3 regions of the Streptomyces sp. NPDC048523 genome follow, and region 2 is predicted to be linked to each of the others. Evidence: riboswitches for the same ligand, from Rfam matches in the RefSeq annotation. Region 2 holds a riboswitch; each other region holds the start of a gene.
The links. A riboswitch is a leader RNA that binds a small molecule or an ion and turns the genes downstream of it on or off. The one in region 2 is predicted to bind S-adenosylmethionine.
Positions count from the first base shown of each region.

Region 1: it holds a riboswitch for S-adenosylmethionine, as region 2 does, so the genes downstream of both, thrC (threonine synthase) here and ACGFWE_RS10180 (aminotransferase class V-fold PLP-dependent enzyme) in region 2, are expected to answer to the same signal.
Region 3: it holds a riboswitch for S-adenosylmethionine, as region 2 does, so the genes downstream of both, ACGFWE_RS04250 (amino acid ABC transporter permease) here and ACGFWE_RS10180 (aminotransferase class V-fold PLP-dependent enzyme) in region 2, are expected to answer to the same signal.

Region 1 covers NZ_JBICWQ010000006.1:456,446-463,096, reverse strand. Annotated here, with positions in the region: gene ACGFWE_RS31435 (extracellular solute-binding protein) at 1-270, shown strand, start outside; gene ACGFWE_RS31430 (DUF3263 domain-containing protein) at 315-548, shown strand; gene otsB (trehalose-phosphatase) at 607-1,428, opposite strand; gene ACGFWE_RS31420 (trehalose-6-phosphate synthase) at 1,431-2,828, opposite strand; gene ACGFWE_RS31415 (glucosyl-3-phosphoglycerate synthase) at 2,889-3,833, opposite strand; SAM riboswitch class I at 3,970-4,128, shown strand; gene thrC (threonine synthase) at 4,146-5,426, shown strand; gene ACGFWE_RS31405 (MoaD/ThiS family protein) at 5,423-5,698, shown strand; gene ACGFWE_RS31400 (cold-shock protein) at 6,142-6,348, shown strand.
Region 2 covers NZ_JBICWQ010000002.1:265,493-272,143, reverse strand. Annotated here, with positions in the region: gene trpD (anthranilate phosphoribosyltransferase) at 1-1,037, shown strand, start outside; SAM riboswitch class IV at 1,113-1,229, shown strand; gene ACGFWE_RS10180 (aminotransferase class V-fold PLP-dependent enzyme) at 1,349-2,710, shown strand; gene ACGFWE_RS10175 (PQQ-binding-like beta-propeller repeat protein) at 2,778-4,910, shown strand; gene ACGFWE_RS10170 (Lrp/AsnC family transcriptional regulator) at 4,924-5,205, opposite strand; gene ACGFWE_RS10165 (rhomboid family intramembrane serine protease) at 5,248-6,006, opposite strand; gene ACGFWE_RS10160 (hypothetical protein) at 6,178-6,417, shown strand; gene ACGFWE_RS10155 (NYN domain-containing protein) at 6,453-6,651, shown strand, end outside.
Region 3 covers NZ_JBICWQ010000001.1:925,804-932,454, reverse strand. Annotated here, with positions in the region: gene ACGFWE_RS04265 (IlvD/Edd family dehydratase) at 1-1,658, shown strand, start outside; gene ACGFWE_RS04260 (putative leader peptide) at 1,771-1,893, shown strand; gene ACGFWE_RS04255 (glutathione S-transferase family protein) at 2,009-2,875, shown strand; SAM riboswitch class IV at 2,941-3,050, shown strand; gene ACGFWE_RS04250 (amino acid ABC transporter permease) at 3,388-4,371, shown strand; gene ACGFWE_RS04245 (amino acid ABC transporter ATP-binding protein) at 4,368-5,147, shown strand; gene ACGFWE_RS04240 (transporter substrate-binding domain-containing protein) at 5,202-6,224, shown strand; gene ACGFWE_RS04235 (putative leader peptide) at 6,502-6,597, shown strand.

The sequences.
Region 1 (6,651 bases), on a different contig from region 2:
GAGAAGAACGTGCTCGCCTTCTCGCGGGAGTACGACCTGCTGCCGGTGACCAACTCCGCCTCCGAGGTCATGAGCAGGGCCTCCCGGGACGCCGACCTCAAGCCCTTCCTCGACGCGCTGCCCTCCGCGGAGCTGCCTCCGGTGGGCAAGACGTCCTGGGCCTCGGTCAGCGCGGCCGTGAAGCGGCGGATCGGCTCCGCGGTGAGCTCCGACGGGGACCCCACGGAGGTGCTGCGCGCGTTGCAGCTGACCGCGCGGAACGCCGAGTAGGCGCCCTGTAGGCGCTGTCAGTGGCGGGCGTTACGGTCGGGGGCATGGAGCATGCGGAACTCGACCGCCGGGAGCGGGACATCCTCGCGCTGGAGCGACGCTCCTTCGCGGGGCCCGGCGCCAAGGAGCGGGCGATACGCGAGGAACTCGGCCTGGCGCCGGTCCGCTACTACCAGCTGCTCAACGCCCTGCTCGACGACGAACGCGCGCTCGTCTTCGACCCGGTGACGGTGAACCGGCTGCGGAGGGTGCGGGAGGCCCGGCGGGCGGAGCGCTGAGGGCCGGCTGAACGTCGGCCGCGGGTCGGCCGCGGGTCGGCCGCGGGTCGGCCGCGGGTCAGGCGAGCCGTTCCGCCAGGTCCCGCAGCAGGCCCACCACACCGGCCGGGCCGTCCACCACCAGGTCCGCCCGCTTGCGCAGTTCCGCCACCTCGTCGCTGCCGCTGCACACCAGGAGGCCGGGGGTGCCGGCGCCGCGGAGTTGGTCGACCGCGGCGAAGGCGGGCAGGTCGCCCAGGTCGTCGCCGGCGTAGAGGACGGAGCCGGCGGACAGGTCGCGGACGTGGGTCAGCAGGGCCACGCCCTTGTCCATGCCCGGGGGGCGCAGTTCCAGGACCAGTCGGCCCGGCTCGACGATCAGGCCGTGATGGGCGGCCAGGTCGCCGAGAGGGGTGCGGAGGGCGTCGAACGCGGCCTGCGGGTCCGGGGCGCGGCGAGTGTGCACGGCCACCGCCCGGCCGCCCTTCTCCTCGACCCAGGCGCCGGTCCCGTCGAGGAGCTCCGGCAGCTCGGCACGGACCGCGGCCACGCCGGGATGCGGCTCGGGCGCCGTGACCTCGCCCGTCGCCGCGTCCCAGCGTTCCGCGCCGTAGTGGCCCAGGACGGTCAGGTGCTCCAGGCCGGGTACGCCCGCGAAGCCGCCGTAACGGACCGCGATCTCGGCCGGGCGACCGGTGATCACCGCGACGGAGGCCACCTTCGGTGCGAGGGCGGCGAGGACGGCCACCGCCTCGGGGTGCGCCCGCGCCTGCTCCGGATCCGCCACGATCGGCGCCAGCGTCCCGTCGAAGTCAAGGCCGATCACCGCCCGCCGCGGCTCCGCGAGAAGCGCCCGCAGACCGTCCCGCCCGGCAGGCGTGGTGGGTGTAGGAAGGTTCATGCTCACCCGTTCAGTGTCTTCAGGGCGTTCAGCTGGTCCAGGAACCACTGGGCCGGCGGGAGTGCCGTCGCCGCCGCGGTGAGCCTCTTCGCGCGTTCCACCCGTTCGTGGGCCGGCATCGTCAGGGCCTCGTGCAGGGCCGCCGCCGTCTGCTCGACGTCGTACGGGTTCACCACGATCGCGTCGTCACCCAACTCCTCGTACGCCCCGGCCTCCCGCGACAGCACCAGCGCGCACCCCTCGTCGGACACCACCGGCACCTCCTTCGCGACCAGGTTCATGCCGTCCCGGATGGGGTTGACCAGCGCCACGTCGGCCAGCCGGTACGCGGCGAGGGAGCGCGCGAAGTCGTCCTTCAGATTCAGCAGGACCGGCGTCCAGCCCGGTGTGCCGAACGTGTCGTTGATCTCCTCCGCCACCCGCTGCACCTCGGCCGTGTAGTCCCGGTACACCGCCAGGTCCTGCCGCGACGGATACGCGAACGCCACGTGCACGACCCGCTCCCGCCACTCCGGCCGCGACTCCAGCAGCCGCCGGTAGGCCCGCAGCCCGCGCACGATGTTCTTGGACAGCTCGGTCCGGTCCACCCGCACGATCGTCTTCCGGCCCGCGCCGATCTCCTCGCGCAGTCCGACGATGCGTTCCTCGACATCGGCCTCGTGGGAACGGGCGCGCAGGAAGTCCGCGTCCGCGCCCAGCCCGTGCACCCCGATCCGGGTCTCGCCGAGCCCGTCCGCGAGCTCCGTACAGCAGGCCGTGAAGGCATCCGCCCAACGCCGGGTGAGGAAGCCGAGCCGGTCGGCGCCCAGCATGCCGCGCAGGAGCCGGCCCGCGATGTCGTCGGGCAGCATCCGGAAGTAGTCCACCGGCGCCCACGGCGTGTGCGAGAAGTGGGCGATGCGCAGGTCGGGACGGAGTTCACGGAGCATGCCCGGCACCAGGCACAGGTGGTAGTCCTGGACCAGGACCGCCGCCCCCTCGGCCGCCTCCTGGGCCAGCGCCTCGGCGAACGCGCGGTTGTACGTCTCGTACGACGCCCACTGCCGCCGGAACTCCGCGTCGAAGGACGGCTCCAGCGGGGTCTGGTACAGCAGGTGGTGGACGAACCACAACACCGAGTTGGCGATGCCGTTGTACGCGTCGGCGTGCACGTCGGCCGGGATGTCGAGCATGCGGACCCCCGCCTCGCCGACCCCGCGCCGGACCGCCTCGCGGTCGCCGTCGCCGAGCGCCGAGCACACCCACAGGGAGCCCGCGTCGGAGCCGATCGCCGACAGGCCCGAGACCAGCCCGCCGCCACCGCGTTTGGCATGCAGCGAGCCGTCCTCGCGCACTTCGTACGAGACCGGGCCGCGGTTGGACGCGACCAGCACCTGAGCAGCACTGTTGGTTGACGCCATACGCCTCAACCTAGCCCGGCCCCCAAACGCTCAAACGTGCGGTTGCGCACTTCCGCGCACTTACGCGACCTTCCGCTCCGCGTACTCCGCGATCTCCACCATCGGCGGCCGCTCCTCGGTGTCCACGGAGTACGTCCGCGGCTCGAAGCCGTCCCGGCCCCGCTCGAACTGGGTGAGGGCGGGCCGGATCATATGGCCGCGGGCCAGCCTCAGCTGGGCGGTGCGGTAGATCGCGGCGGACATCCGGCCCAGGGCCTGGCCGTCCTGGTGGCGGTGCTTGCGCACCCCGACGTCGACCTGGGCGAGGGCGTCGAGGCCGACCAGGTGCAGAGCGTCGACCAGCATGCCCAGCTCGATGCCGTAGCCCACGGGGAACGGGAGCTGCTCCAGCAACGAGCGCCGGGCCGCGTACTCGCCGCCCAGCGGCTGCACGAAACCGGCCAACTGGGGCCAGTGCATGTTCAGCAGCGGGCGCGCCATGAGCTCGGTGACCCGGCCGCCCTGCCCGGCGGCGCCGCCCAGGGGACGGTCGTACATGCCCTTGACCAGGTCGACCCCGGGATCGGTGAGCAGCGGGCCGACGATGCCGGAGACGAAGTCCGAGGAGAACTCCTTCAGGTCGGCGTCGATGAAGCAGACGATGTCCCCGCTGGTGACCAGCAGGGAGCGCCACAGGACCTCGCCCTTGCCGGGCACGGTGGGTATGCGCGGGAGGATGTCGTCGCGGTGGACGACCCGCGCCCCGGCCGCGGCCGCGACCTCGGACGTGCGGTCGGTGGATCCCGAGTCGACGACGACGATCTCGTCGACGAGCGGGACCTGTTGCATGAGGTCATGACGGATCACGGCGACGATGTCACCGACCGTCTCCTCCTCGTTGAGCGCGGGCAGGACGACACTGACGGTCTGCCCCGAGCTCCGCTTCGCGGCCATGATCCGGTGGAGCGGGCGATCAGTCGCGGACCAGGACCTGGTGGCCAGCCAGCGCTCGACTTCGTTCAGCACAGTGCGCGGCTCCTTAGCGTGTGATCCATCTCGCGGTTCGGACGTCTCTCTCAACTGTCCTGGTCGTCGGTTACAGTCTTGAACAACGCGGATGACCATCGCATGTCCTGGGTGGCCGCCGTTAACAACTTCATACCGCTCATCCAGAGGGGCAGAGGGATACGGCCCGATGAAGCCCCGGCAACCCTCCAGTCGGTTCTCGTAGCGATCGCTGACGATCGTCTCCGCGAGGCTCCCGACTCGGGAAGGTGCCAAATCCGTCTCACGGCGAAGTGCGTCGTGAGGAAGATGAGGAGAAAGGGCCTCGCCTCCATGGCTGCGCAGACTGTTGCAAGCACCACGAACTCCGTCGATCTGGGTCCCGCCGCGGCACTGAGCTGCCGCGAATGCGGCCACCGCGTCCCGCTCGGCCCGGTCTTCGCCTGCGAGGAGTGTTTCGGCCCGCTCGAGATCGCGTACGACTTCTCGGCCTACGAAACCGAGGAGCTCCGCAAGCGCATCGAGGCGGGACCTTCGAACATCTGGCGCTACGCCCCGCTGCTGCCCGTCCCCGCGGACGTGGCCGACAAGCCGAACATCAACCCCGGCTGGACCCACCTCGTCAAGGCCGACAACCTCGCCCGCGAGCTCGGCGTCACCGGCGGCCTGTACATCAAGGACGACTCCGGCAACCCGACGCACTCCTTCAAGGACCGCGTCGTCGCGCAGGCCATCGAGGCCGCCCGCGCCTTCGGCTTCACCACCCTCTCCTGCTCCTCCACCGGCAACCTGGCCGGCGCCGTGGGTGCCGCCGCGGCCCGGGCCGGCTTCCGCTCCTGCGTGTTCATCCCGCACGACCTGGAACAGGGCAAGGTCGTCATGGCCGCGATCTACGGCGGCGAGCTCGTCGGCATCGAGGGCAACTACGACGACGTGAACCGCTTCTGCTCCGAGCTGATCGGCGACCCGGCGGGCGAGGGCTGGGGCTTCGTCAACGTCAACCTGCGGCCGTACTACGCGGAGGGGTCCAAGACCCTGGCGTACGAGATCTGCGAGCAGCTGGGCTGGCAGCTGCCCGACCAGCTGGTCGTGCCGATCGCCTCCGGCTCGCAGCTCACGAAGATCGACAAGGGTCTGCAGGAGCTGATCAAGCTCGGGCTCGTCGAGGACAGGCCGTACAAGATCTTCGGCGCGCAGGCCGAGGGGTGCTCGCCGGTGTCGGTGGCGTACAAGGCCGGGCACGACGTGGTCCGCCCCCAGAAGCCGGACACCATCGCCAAGTCCCTCGCGATCGGCAACCCCGCGGACGGTCCGTACGTGCTGGACATCGCGCGTCGTACCGGCGGTGCGGTGGAGGACGTGAACGACGAGCAGATCGTCGACGCGATCAAGCTCCTGGCGCGGACCGAGGGGATCTTCGCGGAGACCGCGGGTGGCGTGACGGTGGGTGTGACCCGCAAGCTGATCGAGAACGGCGTCCTCGACCCGACGAAGACCACGGTGGTGCTGAACACCGGCGACGGTCTCAAGACCCTGGACGCGGTGGCCGGTACCGGGCTCACCGCCACGATCCGTCCGAATCTGGACTCTTTCCGAGAGGCTGGCCTCGCATGAGCGTCAACGTCCGCATCCCCACCATCCTGCGCACCTACACCGGCGGCAAGGCCGAGGTGCAGGCCGAGGGTGGGACCCTCGCCGAGGTCATCGCCGATCTGGAGAAGAACCACACCGGTATCGCGGCGCGTGTTCTCGACGACCAGGGCAAGCTGCGGCGGTTCGTGAATGTGTACGTGAACGACGACGATGTGCGGTTCGAGCAGGGGCTGGAGACGGCGACGCCCGACGGGGCCGGAGTCTCCATCATCCCGGCGGTCGCCGGCGGGTGACCGTATGACTGGTCATTACCTTCGGTAACAGAAATTACCGAGTGTTCATCCGATTGCCCTCTCCGCGAGAGAAGCGGAGGGGGCAATTCTCTATGGTTGAGCACGGTACAGTTGGGGAACCTGCTGCTTCCTTCATGCCGGGCGCATATGAGTTCCGACTTCTGATGCGACGAGAAGTAGCCAAAGTGTGTGGGTTCTTTGCGTCTTATGCTCCTTTTGTGGGGCCCGACTTGCCCCGAATTCGGGCGAATTCTCACTACATTCCGGACCCCTTCCGTCCAGAATTCTCGTCCGATTGACCTGTTGCAGACGGCAGTTGGACAGATACATTCAGCCGCGGTCGACGCGTTCCGGCGCACGCCCCCAACCATGTGGGGGGTGAGGTCTGACCCGGATCCATGAAGTGTGGATCCGTGCAAGGGCCAGTAATAGGGGAGTTAGGCATGGCTCAGGGCACCGTCAAGTGGTTCAACGCGGAGAAGGGGTACGGCTTCATCGCGGTCGACGGTGGTGCGGATGTATTCGTCCACTACAGCGCGATTCAGATGGACGGCTACCGCACCCTTGAAGAGGGCCAGCGGGTCGAGTTCGAGATCTCGCAAGGTCAGAAGGGGCCGCAGGCGGACATGGTTCGTCTCGCGACTGGCTGAAGCACGCGCCGGGTAACAACAGCGTCGTTCTTCGTTCTTCTTCGGAGGGCTCGTACCCCATGGGGAGTCATGGGTACGGGCCCTTCGGCATGTGCGTGCGGGGTGCGTTCACGGGTGCGGGCTCGGTGGGGGCGGGCGTTTTGCGCAGTTCCCCGCGCCCCTGGATGCCTGCGGCGGCCTGTGCGGCTCCGGTGGGGGCTTGTGTAGCGCGTGCGGTGTGTTGTGGGTCGGGGCCGGGGTGGGGGGTGTCCGTCCTCGGTCCGGCGGCTCGGTCCCTTGAGTGGTGCCCTGTGACGGACGCCG
Region 2 (6,651 bases):
ACACCGCGGCGGGCCGTTCCTGGCCCGAGGTACTGAACGCCCTGCTGTACGGCCGTGACCAGAGTGCCGACGCGACGGCGTGGGCGATGGACCGGATCATGCAGGGCGAGGCGACCGACGCGCAGATCGCCGGCTTCGTGGTCGCCCTCCGGGCCAAGGGCGAGACGGTCGAGGAGATCAACGGACTCGTCCGGACGATGTACGCGCACGCCAACGTGATCGAGGTCCCGGGGCGGACGGTGGACATCGTCGGCACCGGCGGCGACGGTGCCAAGACCGTAAACATCTCCACCATGTCGGCGATCGTCGTGGCCGGCACCGGCGCCACGGTCGTCAAGCACGGCAACCGGGCCGCCTCCTCCGCGTCCGGTGCTTCGGACGTCCTGGAGCAGCTCGGCGTCAACCTGGAGCTGACCCCGCAGCGGGTCGCCGAGGTGGCCGGAGAGGCCGGGATCACGTTCTGCTTCGCGATCAAGTTCCACCCGGCGCTGCGTCACGCGGGCGCCGCCCGCGGCCAGTTGGGCATCCGCACGGTGTTCAACATCCTCGGCCCGCTGACCAACCCCGCCCGCGTGCGGTCCCAGGCGGTCGGGGTCGCGGATCCGCGCATGGCGCCGGTCGTCGCGGGCGTCTTCGCCGAGCGCGGTCACTCCTCCCTCGTCTTCCGCGGTGACGACGGCCTCGACGAGCTGACGACCACGTCGACCTCCCGCGTCTGGGTCGTCCGCGACGGCAAGGTCACCGAGGAGAGCTTCGACCCCCGGGACGCCGGCCTCGACCTGGTGCCGGTGGAGGCCCTGCGGGGCGGTGACCCGGCGTACAACGCGGAGGTCGCACGCCGCCTGCTGGACGGCGAGAAGGGCCCGGTCCGGGACGCCGTACTCCTGAACTCGGCGGCCGCGCTGGTGGCCCTGGACCCGGGTTCGGGCACGCTGGCCGAGCAACTGAGGGCCGGGATGGACAAGGCCGCCGAGGCGATCGATTCGGGGTCGGCGAAGCGGACGCTGGAGCGCTGGGTGGCCGCGAGCAACGCATAGCGTTCACCAGGTGTCGTCCCGCGATCCGGACACGGGTTGCGGGACGACGATCATTTCACGTACGTTCTTTGACCAGGTCATGAGTGACAGTCATGAGGCCCCGGCCGACTGTCCGGCAACCCTCCGTCCGTGGCGGGGTGCCCCGGGTGAAGACCAGGCCGTAGGCAGCGAGGTCTACGGCAAGCGCGGATCCCTCACGAACCAGGGATCCTGGTCGTTCGAGGAGTCTTCCGTGAGCAACCGAATGCGATAGGGCGCAGAGCCCCCCTCCGCACACCCCTCTCACCTTTCACCTTTCACGGGAGTCCCCCATGTCTGTCTCCACCGCTGCCGCCGTCCAGACCATTTGTGCGCCCCTGCCCGTTCTGGGACGAGATGTCACCGTCCCGCTGGTCACCGGCGGCGAAGTCACCTACGCCGCCCTCGACTACGCGGCCAGCGCACCCGCCCTCCAGCGGGTCTGGGACGACGTGGCGGCGTACGCGCCCTACTACGGCAGCGTGCACCGCGGGGCCGGCTACCTCTCCCAGCTGTCGACCGACCTGTTCGAGAACGCCCGCAGGACGGTCACCGAGTTCCTCGACTGCCGCGACGACGACCAGCTGATCTTCACCCGGTCGACCACCGACTCGCTCAACCTCCTCGCCGCGGCGCTCCCCGCCGACTGTCAGGTCTTCGTCTTCGAGACCGAGCACCACGCGAGCCTGCTGCCCTGGAAGGACGCCCGGGTCAGCTACCTGGACGCCCCGCGCACCCCGCGCCAGGCCGTCCAGACCCTGGAGAAGGCCCTCGCCGACCGGGACCCCCAGGGCCCGGCCCTGGTGTGCGTCACCGGCGCCTCCAACGTCACCGGTGAGCTGTGGCCCGTACGGGAACTCGCGGCGGCCGCGCACGCCCACGGCGCCCGGATCGTGCTCGACGCGGCCCAGCTCGCCCCGCACCACCCGGTGAGCGTCCGTGACCTCGACGTCGACTGGGTCGCCTTCTCCGGCCACAAGCTCTACGCCCCCTTCGGCTCTGGTGTCCTGGCCGGCCGCGCCGACTGGCTCCGGGCCGCCGACCCCTACCTCGCCGGCGGCGGCGCCAGCCGCAAGGTCACCCGGCGCGAGGACGGCGGAGTGGACGTGGAGTGGCACGACAGCGCCGCCCGCCACGAGGCCGGCTCCCCGAACGTCATCGGCGCCTACTCCATCGCGTCGGCCTGCAAGGCGCTGACCGAGGCCGGCTTCGACACCCTGGTCGCCCGCGAGCAGCACCTGATCGAGAAGGTGAAGGCCGGCCTCGCCGAGGTCCCCGAGGTCCGCGTCCTGTCCCTCTTCGGCGACGACGCCCCCCGTGTCGGCGTGATCTCCTTCGTCGTCGAGGGCTGGAACAGCTCCCACTTCGCGGCCGCCCTCTCCGCCGAGTACGGCATCGGCGTCCGCGACGGCCTCTTCTGCGCCCACCCCCTCGTCCGCACCCTCCTCGGCAGCGACCCGCAGTCCCAGGGCGAGTGCGGCGCCCCCGAGGCCGCGCCCGGCGAGAAGTCCCTCAACGCGATCCGGGTGAGCTTCGGCGCGGGCACCCCGGACGAGCACGTGGAGCGGTTCGTGCAGGCCGTGAAGGAACTGGTCGCGGACGGTGCGAAGTGGACGTACCGCACCGAGGACGGCCGCTGCGTCCCCGCCGTCTGACGGACCGGAGTCCACCGCGCGTATACGCTCCCCTCAGCAACCGTCCGGAAAGCAGGGGGAGCACGGGGTGCAGGAGCTGCGCGAGACGGACCCGCCGGCCATCGGGCCCTACGCGGTCCTGGGCAGACTCGGGTCCGGCGGCATGGGCGAGGTGTATCTCGCCGAGGCCCGGGGCGGGCTGCGGCTGGCCGTGAAGGTCGTACGGGCCGAACACGCCGAGGACCGCACCTTCCGTGCCCGGTTCCGGCACGAGGTACGGGCCGCGCAGACCGTCGGCGGGGCCGGCACGTACACCGCGCGGGTCGTGGACGCCGACACCGAGGCGGCCCGTCCCTGGATGGCGACCGAGTTCGTGGCGGGACCCAACCTGCGGGACGCCGTGCTCGACCGGGGACCGCTGCCCGCGGACGCGGTACGGCTGCTGGCGGCCGCGCTCGCCGAGGCGCTCGCCGCGATCCACGCCAAGGGGCTGGTGCACCGGGACCTCAAGCCCTCCAACATCCTGCTCGCGCCGGACGGCCCCCGGGTCATCGACTTCGGGATCGTCCGGGCCCTGGAAGGCACGGCCCTGACCCGGACCGGAGTGGTCGTCGGCTCGGTCGGCTATCTCTCGCCCGAGCAGATCCGCAACGGCGCCCAGGTGGTGCCGGCCAGTGACGTCTTCTCCCTGGGCGCGGTCCTCGCCTACGCGTCCGGCGGCAAGGAACCCTTCGGCGAGGGGCAGGATTCGGTCGTTCTGCTGCGGATCCTGACCGGTGACGTGGACCTGTCCGCCGTACCGGAGGAGCAGCTGCCACTGGTGGAGGCGTGTCTGCGGGACGACCCCGGCGCCCGGCCGACCCCCGCGGAGCTGGTCGCGGCCGCGGGGCACACCACAGTCTCGCTGCGCGAGAGCCTGCGGCCGGGGTGGTACGGATCCGGTGCCGTGAAGGAGCCCCGGACCGTGCGGAGCGGGGCGCGCTGGGTTCCCGGGCACGACTCGGGGGAGCGGGAGAGCCGCGTCGAGTACGTGGCGCCGCCGACCGCCACGGACATCCCCGCGGTCACCGATGTGACACCGGCCCCTGCCCCGCCGTCGCGGCGCCGGCTGTTGCGGGCCGTGGCGGGCGGCGCCGGGGTCGTGGCGGCCGGCGGACTGGGCGGGTGGCTGTGGCTGCGGGACGCGCCGGACGGATCCGTGCAGGCGGGGGCCCCGGGCACGCCGGCGACGGGCTGGCAGTACAAGGTCCAGGGCCTCGGCGGACGGCGCGGCCCCTGTGCGGCCGTCTCGCCCGACGGCACGCGGGTGTACGTCGGCGGCACGGACCGCGCGCTGCACGCGCTGGACCTGGACGGACGGACCGTATGGCGGACCTCGCTCGGCGCGGAGGCCATGTCCCCGCTCGCCACCGCCGACGGCGTGTACTGCCTGCTGGAGGACGGCCAGGAGGGCTCCTCCAAGCTGTGCGCGCTCGGCCGGGGCGGCAAGGTCCGCTGGACCAGGCGGTTCGCCGGAAACGGTCAGTTCCCGGTCGCCGCCGGCCGACTGGTCCTGGTGTCCTACGGCGACGGCTCGGACGCGGGCGGGGTGCGGGCCTACGCCCCCGACGGCAGCGTGCGCTGGTCCACGCCGACCGGACCGGCACCCACCGGTGAGCCCCTGGTGGCGGACGGCGTGGTGTACGTCGGTACCTTCGGGGACCAGGTCCAGGCCCTGGACGCGACCAGCGGCAAGCGGCTCTGGACGAGGAAGGCGGGCCTCGACCCCGGCCGTCCCGCGCTGGTCGGCGACACGCTCATGGTCGGATCCGGCGGCGAGGACATGCTGCACGGCCTGAGCCGCACCGGCAAACCGCTGTGGGACTGCACCAACGACAAGATCTACGGCAGCCGCTACTTCGCCTGTGTGCCCTTCGGCGACGTGGGCGTCACCGCGTCCGACTACGAACTGGTCGCCCTGGATCCCGCCGACGGATCGACGGCGTGGTCCTTCCGGTTCACCGACGACGGACGCCAGTACGGCGACCCCACCGTCCAGGGCGACACCGTCTACGTACGCCACGGCTCGACGCTCTACGGCATCAACCGCAAGGGAAAGCAGACCTGGCACCGGCGCGTCGAGGGCGGCACGTCCGTCGGGACGCAGAGTCCGGTCGTCCGGGACGGCCGCGTGTACGCCGCGACCGCCGACGGCATCACGGTGCTCGCGCTCGGCTCCTAGCCGTCGGGGGAGCTCAGCTGTCGAGGCCGATCGCGAACGCGGCCTCCAGGTCGTGCTGGGAGTAGGTGCGGAAGGCCACGTGGGTGTCGGTCGCCTCGACGCCCGGGATCTTGCTGATGCTGCCGGGGATGACCTCGGCGAGGTCCTCGTGCCGCTTGACCCGGACCATGGCGATCAGGTCGTACGTGCCCGTGACCGAGAAGACCTCGCTCACGGACTCCAGCGCGGCGATCCGCTCCGCGATCTCGGGGATCCGGTCCACGCTGGTCTTGATGAGGACGATCGCGGTGATCACGGCTGGTTCTCTCCCTCGGGGGCCGGTGGCAGGGCTCTCACCCTACTCGCGGTCCAGTCGGCCCGGTTTTTCCGCCGGGGGTCCGGGGGTCGTCCCCCGGGAAGACACAGCAGTGGTACGGCCGAAACGCACCCACGCGAAGACCAGGCCCAGGCCGAAGCCCACCAGGTGGGCCAGGTAGGCCACCCCGGGGCCGTCGGAGGCCCGGCCCGCGGCGAGCCACTGCAGCGCCGCCCAGAAGGGGAGGACGACCCAGGCGGGGAAGCGCAGCGGCAGGAAGAAGAGGAACGGCAGGAGACTGGTCACCCGGGCCCCGGGGAACAGGAAGAGCAGCGCGCCGAGGACCGCCGAGATCGCCCCGGAGGCACCGACCAGGGACTGCTCGGAGTCGGCGTTGGCGGCCGCGTAGCCCAGCAGGGCGAGGTAGCCGCTGCCGACGTAGAAGAGGAGGAACTGCACCCGGCCCATCCGTTCCTCGGTCATCACCCCGAAGACGTAGAGGAAGAGCATGTTGCCCAGCAGGTGCACCCAGCTGCCGTGCACGAACAGCGCGGTGGCCGGGGTGAGGGCGGCGCCGGGCGAGCCCTCGAAGAGCTCGGCGGGCACCACGCCCCAGCGGTGGAAGTAGGCCCGCTGGGCGGCCAGGGCCGCGTCCCCGGAGCCGTAGGCCGGATCGAGGCCCGAGGCGGGGCCGATCACGAAGACCAGACAGCACAGGGCGATCAGGCCGTAGGTGACCGGAGCCGGCCCCCACAGCGGCCCGTTCGCTGCACCGACCGTCACCCTCCAGTTGCGGATCATGAACACAGAGCATGGCGTAACGGGACGCAACCGCACAGAGCGCCTCGCCGCCGGACAGGTCCTGTGGACGCCCGAGCGGCGAGTACCCGCCAGGCCTTAGGGTTACGAGCCACACGCACCGGGCCGCCGGTGTGTCACGGACAATGGCTAGTAGGAAAGAGCACAGTCACGATGACGGTTCCCCTCCCGACCGCCTCGACGCGGTGGCGCTGCACCCTCTGCGGCAACCTCACGCGCTTCGACGTGACCCGCTCGTCGAAGGTCGTCGAGTACGTCCACCTCGACCTGGCGGGAGAGCCGAAGGTCGAGGAGCGCGAGGTGGTCAGTGAGACCATCGAGTCGGTGCGGTGCCGCTGGTGCAACGCCGTGGACCAGGTGGAACTCGTGGACAGGCCGGGCGCCGGCTCCTGACAGGGCCGGCCCCGCACAGTGATGGGGTGTGACGGATGGTGGAGACACAAGGCGGGGAGCCGGGCGACGGCGCCGCCGCCGAGGTCCTCGACCGTCCGCTGCCCGACAGTGTGCGGCGCCGGGTCGTGCACATCGTCTCGGAGGGGTTCGGCGGGCTGACCGTCGGTGAACTGCCCGCCCAGCTCAGGCAGTACGCGCGCTTCGCGCCGAACCGGCGGGCCAAGTTCGCGGGCA
Region 3 (6,651 bases), on a different contig from region 2:
ACCGGGCCTGGATGCGCCGGGGCGTCCCGGCCGACGCGTTCACCGGCCGGCCCCAGATCGCCATCGCCAACACCGCCTCCGACCTCACGCCCTGCAACGCGCACCTGGACGAGGTGGCCAGGTCCGTGCGCGACGGTGTGTACGAGGCGGGCGGCATCCCCCTCGACCTGCCCGTGGTGTCGCTGGGCGAGACCAACGTGCGGCCCACGGCGATGCTCTGGCGCAACATGGCGGCGATGGCCACGGAGGAGATGCTGCGGGCCAACCCCCTCGACGGAGTGGTCCTGCTCGGCGGCTGCGACAAGACGATCCCGTCCCTGCTGATGGCCGCCGCCTCGGTGGACCTGCCCGCCGTGGTCGTGCCCGGCGGACCCATGCTCACCGGCACCTTCCGCGGCACCCCCCTGGGCTGCGGCACGGACGTGTGGCGGCTGTCGGAGGAGGTCCGCGCCGGGACCCTGTCGCAGGAGCAGTTCACCCGCTCCGAGTCGTCGATGATCCGCAGCCGCGGGCACTGCAACACCATGGGTACGGCCTCGACGATGGCGCTGGTCGCCGAGGCGCTGGGCACGGTCGTCCCCGGGGTGGCCGGAACGCCCGCGCCGGACAGCCGGCTGCTGGAGGCCGCGCACGGCACCGGACGCCTCGCGGTGGAGCTCGTGACGGCAGGGCGCCGTCCGAGCACCTTCCTGGCCAAGGGGTCCTTCCACAACGCGATCGTGGCGCTGGCCGCGATCGGCGGCTCCACCAACGCCGTCGTCCATCTCCTCGCCATCGCGGGCCGGCTGGGCATCGAGCTGACCCTGGACGACTTCGACCGCATCGGCTCCCGGGTCCCGGTTCTGGTGGACCTCCAGCCCGCCGGGCGCTTCCTCATGGAGGACTTCCACCGGGCCGGCGGACTGCTCGCCGTGCTGCGCGAGGTCGCCGACCTCCTGGACCCCGACGCGCTGACGGTGACCGGAAGGCCCCTGGTGGACCACCTCACCGACGCCCCGATCTGGGACCCCGAGGTGATCAGGACCCGGGACCGGCCGCTCGTCGAGGAGGGCGGCATCGCCGTCCTGCGCGGCAGCCTCGCACCCGATGGGGCACTGATCAAACCCGCGGCGGCCTCGGCGCATCTGCTGCGCCACCGGGGCCGGGCCGTCGTCTTCGACAGCATCGAGGACTTCCACGCCCGCGTCGACGACCCGGACCTGGACGTCGACGCCGACTCCGTCCTGGTCCTGCGCGGCTGCGGACCCAAGGGCTATCCGGGCATGCCCGAGGTGGCCAACATGCCGCTGCCCACCAAGCTGCTGGAGCAGGGCGTGCGGGACATGGTCCGCGTCTGCGACGGCCGGATGAGCGGCACCGCGTACGGCACCGTCGTGCTGCATGTCGCCCCGGAGGCGGCGGCGGGCGGCCCGCTCGCCCTCGTACGGACCGGCGACGTCATCAGCCTCGACGTCGCCGCCCGCCGCATCGACCTGGAGGTGCCCGCCGGCGAACTCGCCGCCCGCACCCCGAACGCGGCCACCGTGGAGGGCTTCGCGAACCCGAGGCGCGGCTGGGAGCGGCTGTACGTCGACCACGTCCAACAGGCCGACCGGGGCGCCGACCTCGACTTCCTCGTCGGCTCCAGCGGCTCGGAGGTCAGCCGCGAGTCGCACTGACCAGGAGCGCTCCGGCGGCCCCGCGTTCGCCCACCTCGTGGACGCCCCCTTGACGTGCGCCCCGGCCCGATCGACACTCCACATGGGAATCCTAGTGAACAGGTAGGGAAACATGGGGCGCCTTGAACCGGCCATCGGCCGAGTGAGCCGTACACCTCGGCCTTCGCCTCTCCTGACCTCCCGCCGGCACATCGACCTGCTGCGTGTCTGCAGCGCGATCAGGGCCCTGGGCTGAGCCCGGCCGCAGCCGCCCCGCCGCCCCGCCGCCCCTTCCTGTCCCGACCCCCACTTCCGGCCCGACGACGCTTCCGCCGCGCGTACGTCTGCGCACCGACACCCTGGGGAGACCTATGTCCGTCACACCGCTCGCCCATGTCCCCGCCACCCACCCGGCCCCCGCGTTCCGGGGCAGGATCGGACGGGACGCGCGCAGTGGGCACTACGCCGTGCCGCGCCGCTACCGGCTCCATCTGGCCGCCGCCTGTGCCGACGGCCTGCGCATCGCCGTCGTGCACAGCCTGCTCGGCCTCGACGACGTCTGTCCCGTGACCTTCCTGGACCCGGTCCCCGACTGTCCGGACGGCGGGCACTCCGCGCTGCGCCCGCTGTACGAGGCCAGCGCGCACCGGTACACCGGCGCGGCCGTCGCGCCGGTGCTCAGCGACGACTGGTCGGGACGGATCGTCAGCACCCACGCCGCCGACATCACCCGCGACCTCGCCCGGCACTTCGGCGGCGGCCGTCCGGCGCTGTACCCGTGCGGAGCGGAGTCGGAGACCGACGCCGTCGAGCGGATGGGCAGGGCCATCGAGCAGGCCGCACAGCAGGCCGGGTCGGCGGGCGGCGACGACGCGGACCGCGTCGCCGCGCTGGAGCGACTGCTGGACACCTTGGGCTCGTTGGAGCGCTGGCTGGAAGGCCGCGCGTATCTGATCCGGGATCACATCACGGCGACCGACGTCGAGTTGTGGGTCACGCTCGTGCAACTCGACACCGTGCACCGCGACCACCTCGACGCCGCCGCGGTCCAGCGCATCGCCGACCACCCCACCCTGTGGGCCTACGCCCGCCGGCTGACCGCCCACCCGGCCTTCGGCAGCCACCTCGACCTCGACGGCATCGCCCGCCGGCACCACGCCCACTGCCGGGGCCTGGAGGCCGCCGGGGCCGCCGTACAGATTCTGGACTGGGCCTCGCACACCGCCCGCACGCCCTGACCGTTCCAGTTGTTGGACCACGATTGACATTCGTTCGGGCATTTGTCTTAACTACGGCCCAGAACGGTCATGAGTGTCAGCGACAAGCCCTGGCTTGCTGACCGGCAACCCTCGCTCGGCGGTGGGGTGCCCCAGGTGACGACCGGACCGGACGACGTTTCGGTAAGCGCGAGGGCCCAAGGGGCCGGAAGAGCACGGTGACGGACATGTACGCAGTCTCCAGGACGGCCACGCGCCGCTCCCCGGGCTGCGTACAGCCGTACACGAACGTGCTCGTGGCCGACCGGAGCGTCGATCTCCTCCGCGTGAGCAGCGCACTGTGTACCGCACCGGGCCGCGCCCGCTGTCGGGGCTGACGTTCCGCCTCCGCAGCCCCCGCGTTCCTGACGAACACCGCCTTCGCGGTGTGCCGTCGTCCGCCCAGCCCCCGGTGCCCGAGCATCCCGTACTGCCGCCGTAGTACGCCGTGTTCGCCGTGCCCCAGGGGAAACCCGACTCCGCCGGAGCCCCTCATGAGTGAACCCCCAGGCGCCGCAGTGTCCGTCACCGAGGCACCGCCGCAGCCCGACACCCCGTCAAAGCCGCTCGCGGCGCAGCGAGTTCTGCCGTTGCGGCGACCGGGCCGCTGGATCGCCACCGCCGTCGTCCTGGTGCTGACGGCACAGTTCGTCCACGGCCTGGTGACCAACCCGTTCTACCAGTGGGACCGGTTCGCCTACTGGTTCCTGCGGCCGACCGTCCTCGACGGGCTGGTGATCACCCTTGAAGTCGCCGCCTACAGCGCGGTGCTGGGCCTGGTCGGCGGCATTCTGCTCGCCCTGGCCCGGCTCTCGAAGAGCCCGGTGCTGCGGGCGGTGAGCTGGACCTATGTGTGGGCTCTGCGCTCCATTCCCCTGATCGTCCTGCTGCTGTTCCTCTACAACTTCAGCGCCCTGTACAAGACGCTGAGCGTGGGTGTCCCCTTCGGGCCGGCCTTCTTCTCCTTCGACGAGTCCCGGCTCGCCACCGACATGGTCATCGCGGTGATCGGCCTCAGCCTCAACGAGGCCGCCTACGCCGCGGAGGTGGTCCGTGGCGGCATCCTCTCCGTCGACCAGGGCCAGCACGAAGCGGCCTCGGCCCTCGGTCTGCCGAAGGGCTACCAGTTCCGCAGGATCGTCTTCCCGCAGGCGTTGCGCTCGATCACCCCGAACTACGTCAACCAGCTCATCGGCCTCATCAAGAGCACCTCGCTCGTCTTCTACGTCTCCCTGCTCGACCTGTTCGGCACCGTGCAGTCCATGGGCTCCACCTACCCCGGAGACATCGTGCCGCTCCTGCTGGTCGCCACCGTCTGGTACCTGATCCTGACCAGTGCCGTCTCCGTCGTGCAGTTCTACGTCGAGCGGTACTACGCCCGCGGTGCCACCCGCTCCCTGCCGCCGACCCCGCTCCAGAAACTGCGCGCCGGTCTCACCGACCTCACGGCGCGCGTCCGCAGGGAGACCGCGATATGACCGTTACCGACATCACCCCCGTCGCGCTCGAAGTGCACGGTGTGCACAAGTGGTACGGCACCCACCGGGTCCTGGACGGGGTCGACCTGACCGTGCGGCCCGGCGAGGTCACCGTGATCCTCGGCCCGTCCGGCTCCGGGAAGTCCACCCTGCTGCGGGTCATCAACCACCTGGAGAAGCCGGAGATCGGTTATGTCAGCGTCAACGACGAGCTGATCGGCGTCCGCCGGCAGGGCGACCGGCTGAAGGAGCTCAGCGAGCGCGCCATCCTGGCCCAGCGCAGCCGCATCGGGTTCGTCTTCCAGAACTTCAACCTCTTCCCGCACCTGACCGTCCTCGACAACGTGGCCGCCGCGCCGGTGGCGACCGGCAAGCTCGGCAGGGCGCAGGCGCAGGAACTGGCCCGCGACCTCCTCGGCCGGGTCGGGCTCGGCGACCGGACCGGCGCCTACCCCCGGCAGTTGTCGGGAGGCCAGCAGCAGCGCGTGGCCATCGCCCGCGCCCTCGCCCTGCGGCCGGGAGTCATCCTCTTCGACGAGCCGACCTCCGCCCTCGATCCCGAACTCGTCGGTGAGGTCCTGGCCGTCATCAAGGACCTGGCGACCAGCGGCACCACGCTCGTCATCGTCACCCACGAGATCGGCTTCGCCCGCGAGATCGCCGACCGGGTCGTCTTCATCGACGGCGGACGCATCGTCGAGCAGGGCCCGCCCTCCGAGGTCCTCGACCGGCCGCGCAACGAGCGGACCCGGGACTTCCTGAGCAAGGTCCTCTGAATCCCTTTACCCACCTCCTGTTTCTCTCATCTCTCTCAACTCCTAAGGACAGCCATGCCCGTTCACCCCTCCCGACGCAGCCTGATACGCGGCATCACCGCGGCGACCACCGTCGCCACCCTCGCGGGCGGGCTCGCCGCCTGCGGCGGTGACAGCGACGCCGCCACCAGGACGACCGACAGCGCGGGCACGGTCACCGTGGGCCGCCTGTCCAACGGCGCCGCCAAGGAGACCACTCTCAAGGTCGCCGAAGTGAAGTCCATCAGCGCCGAACTGCCCGCCGCCGTGAAGAAGAGCGGCAAGCTGGTCATCGGTTCCGGCACCCTGCCCTCCGGTTCTCCGCCGCTGGGCTTCGTGGGCAGCGACCAGAAGACCCTCACCGGCTCCGAGAGCGACCTGGCCCGCCTGGTCGCCGCCGTCCTCGGTCTGAAGCCCGAGGTCAAGCGGTTCACCTGGGAGAACCTCTTCGTCGGCATCGACAGCGGCAAGGTGAACGTCGGCTTCTCCAACATCACCGACACCGAGGAGCGCAAGCAGAAGTACGAGTTCGCCTCCTACCGCAAGGACGACCTCGCCTTCGAGACCCTCAAGACCTCGAAGTGGACCTTCGACGGTGACTACGAGGCCCTCGCGGGCAAGACGGTCTCGGTCGGCGCCGGCACCAACCAGGAGCGGATCCTGCTGGAGTGGCAGGCCAAGCTGAAGAAGGAGGGCAAGAAGCTCACCATCAAGTACTTCCAGGACAGCCCCAGCATCTACCTGGCCCTCGCCAGCGGCAAGATCGACGCCTACCTGGGTCCCAGCCCCAACTCCTCCTACCACGTCACCCAGACCGCGAGCACACCCAACGCGACCCGTATCGCGGGCCAGTACTCCGGTGCCGGTGAGACGCTCCAGGGCCTGATCGCCGCGACCGCCAAGAAGGGCAGCGGCCTCGCCAAGCCCCTCGCCGACGCGATCAACTACCTGATCGACAACGGTCAGTACGCCAAGTGGCTCGCCGCGTGGAACCTCTCCCACGACGCCGTCTCCAAGTCGGAGGTCAACCCGCCCGGGCTGCCGCTCGACAACTCCTGACACACCGTCAGGAACCCGTGCCGGGCATCTCCGCGTCCGGCCCCCTCGCACGGGGGCGCAGCACGGTCTGGCCCGGCCCAAATCCCGGCCCCGGTCCCGGCCCACCGGGGCCGGGCCCGCCCACCCGGCTGGACCACTGCCCACCGCACATGCGATGCCCCATTCCTGCATGCCGCCGCTCACCGCACCAGCACGCTTGGGAACATCCCGCGAGGCCGGGGTGTTGTGACTCACGACGAGATCTGCCGGGCGCCGCCGCGCCGCCCAGAAGGAGGAGGTGACGGGAGTGACCAGCACACTTCGCTCCGTCCACCTCCACTCCCGGCCTCATATCGATCTCCTGCGCGTGTCCGCCGCGCTCTGTTGTTCCTGACCCGTTCAGCTGCCCCAGCCGCCGTGTCCCGCCCGCCCGCGGGCCGGCTTTCTC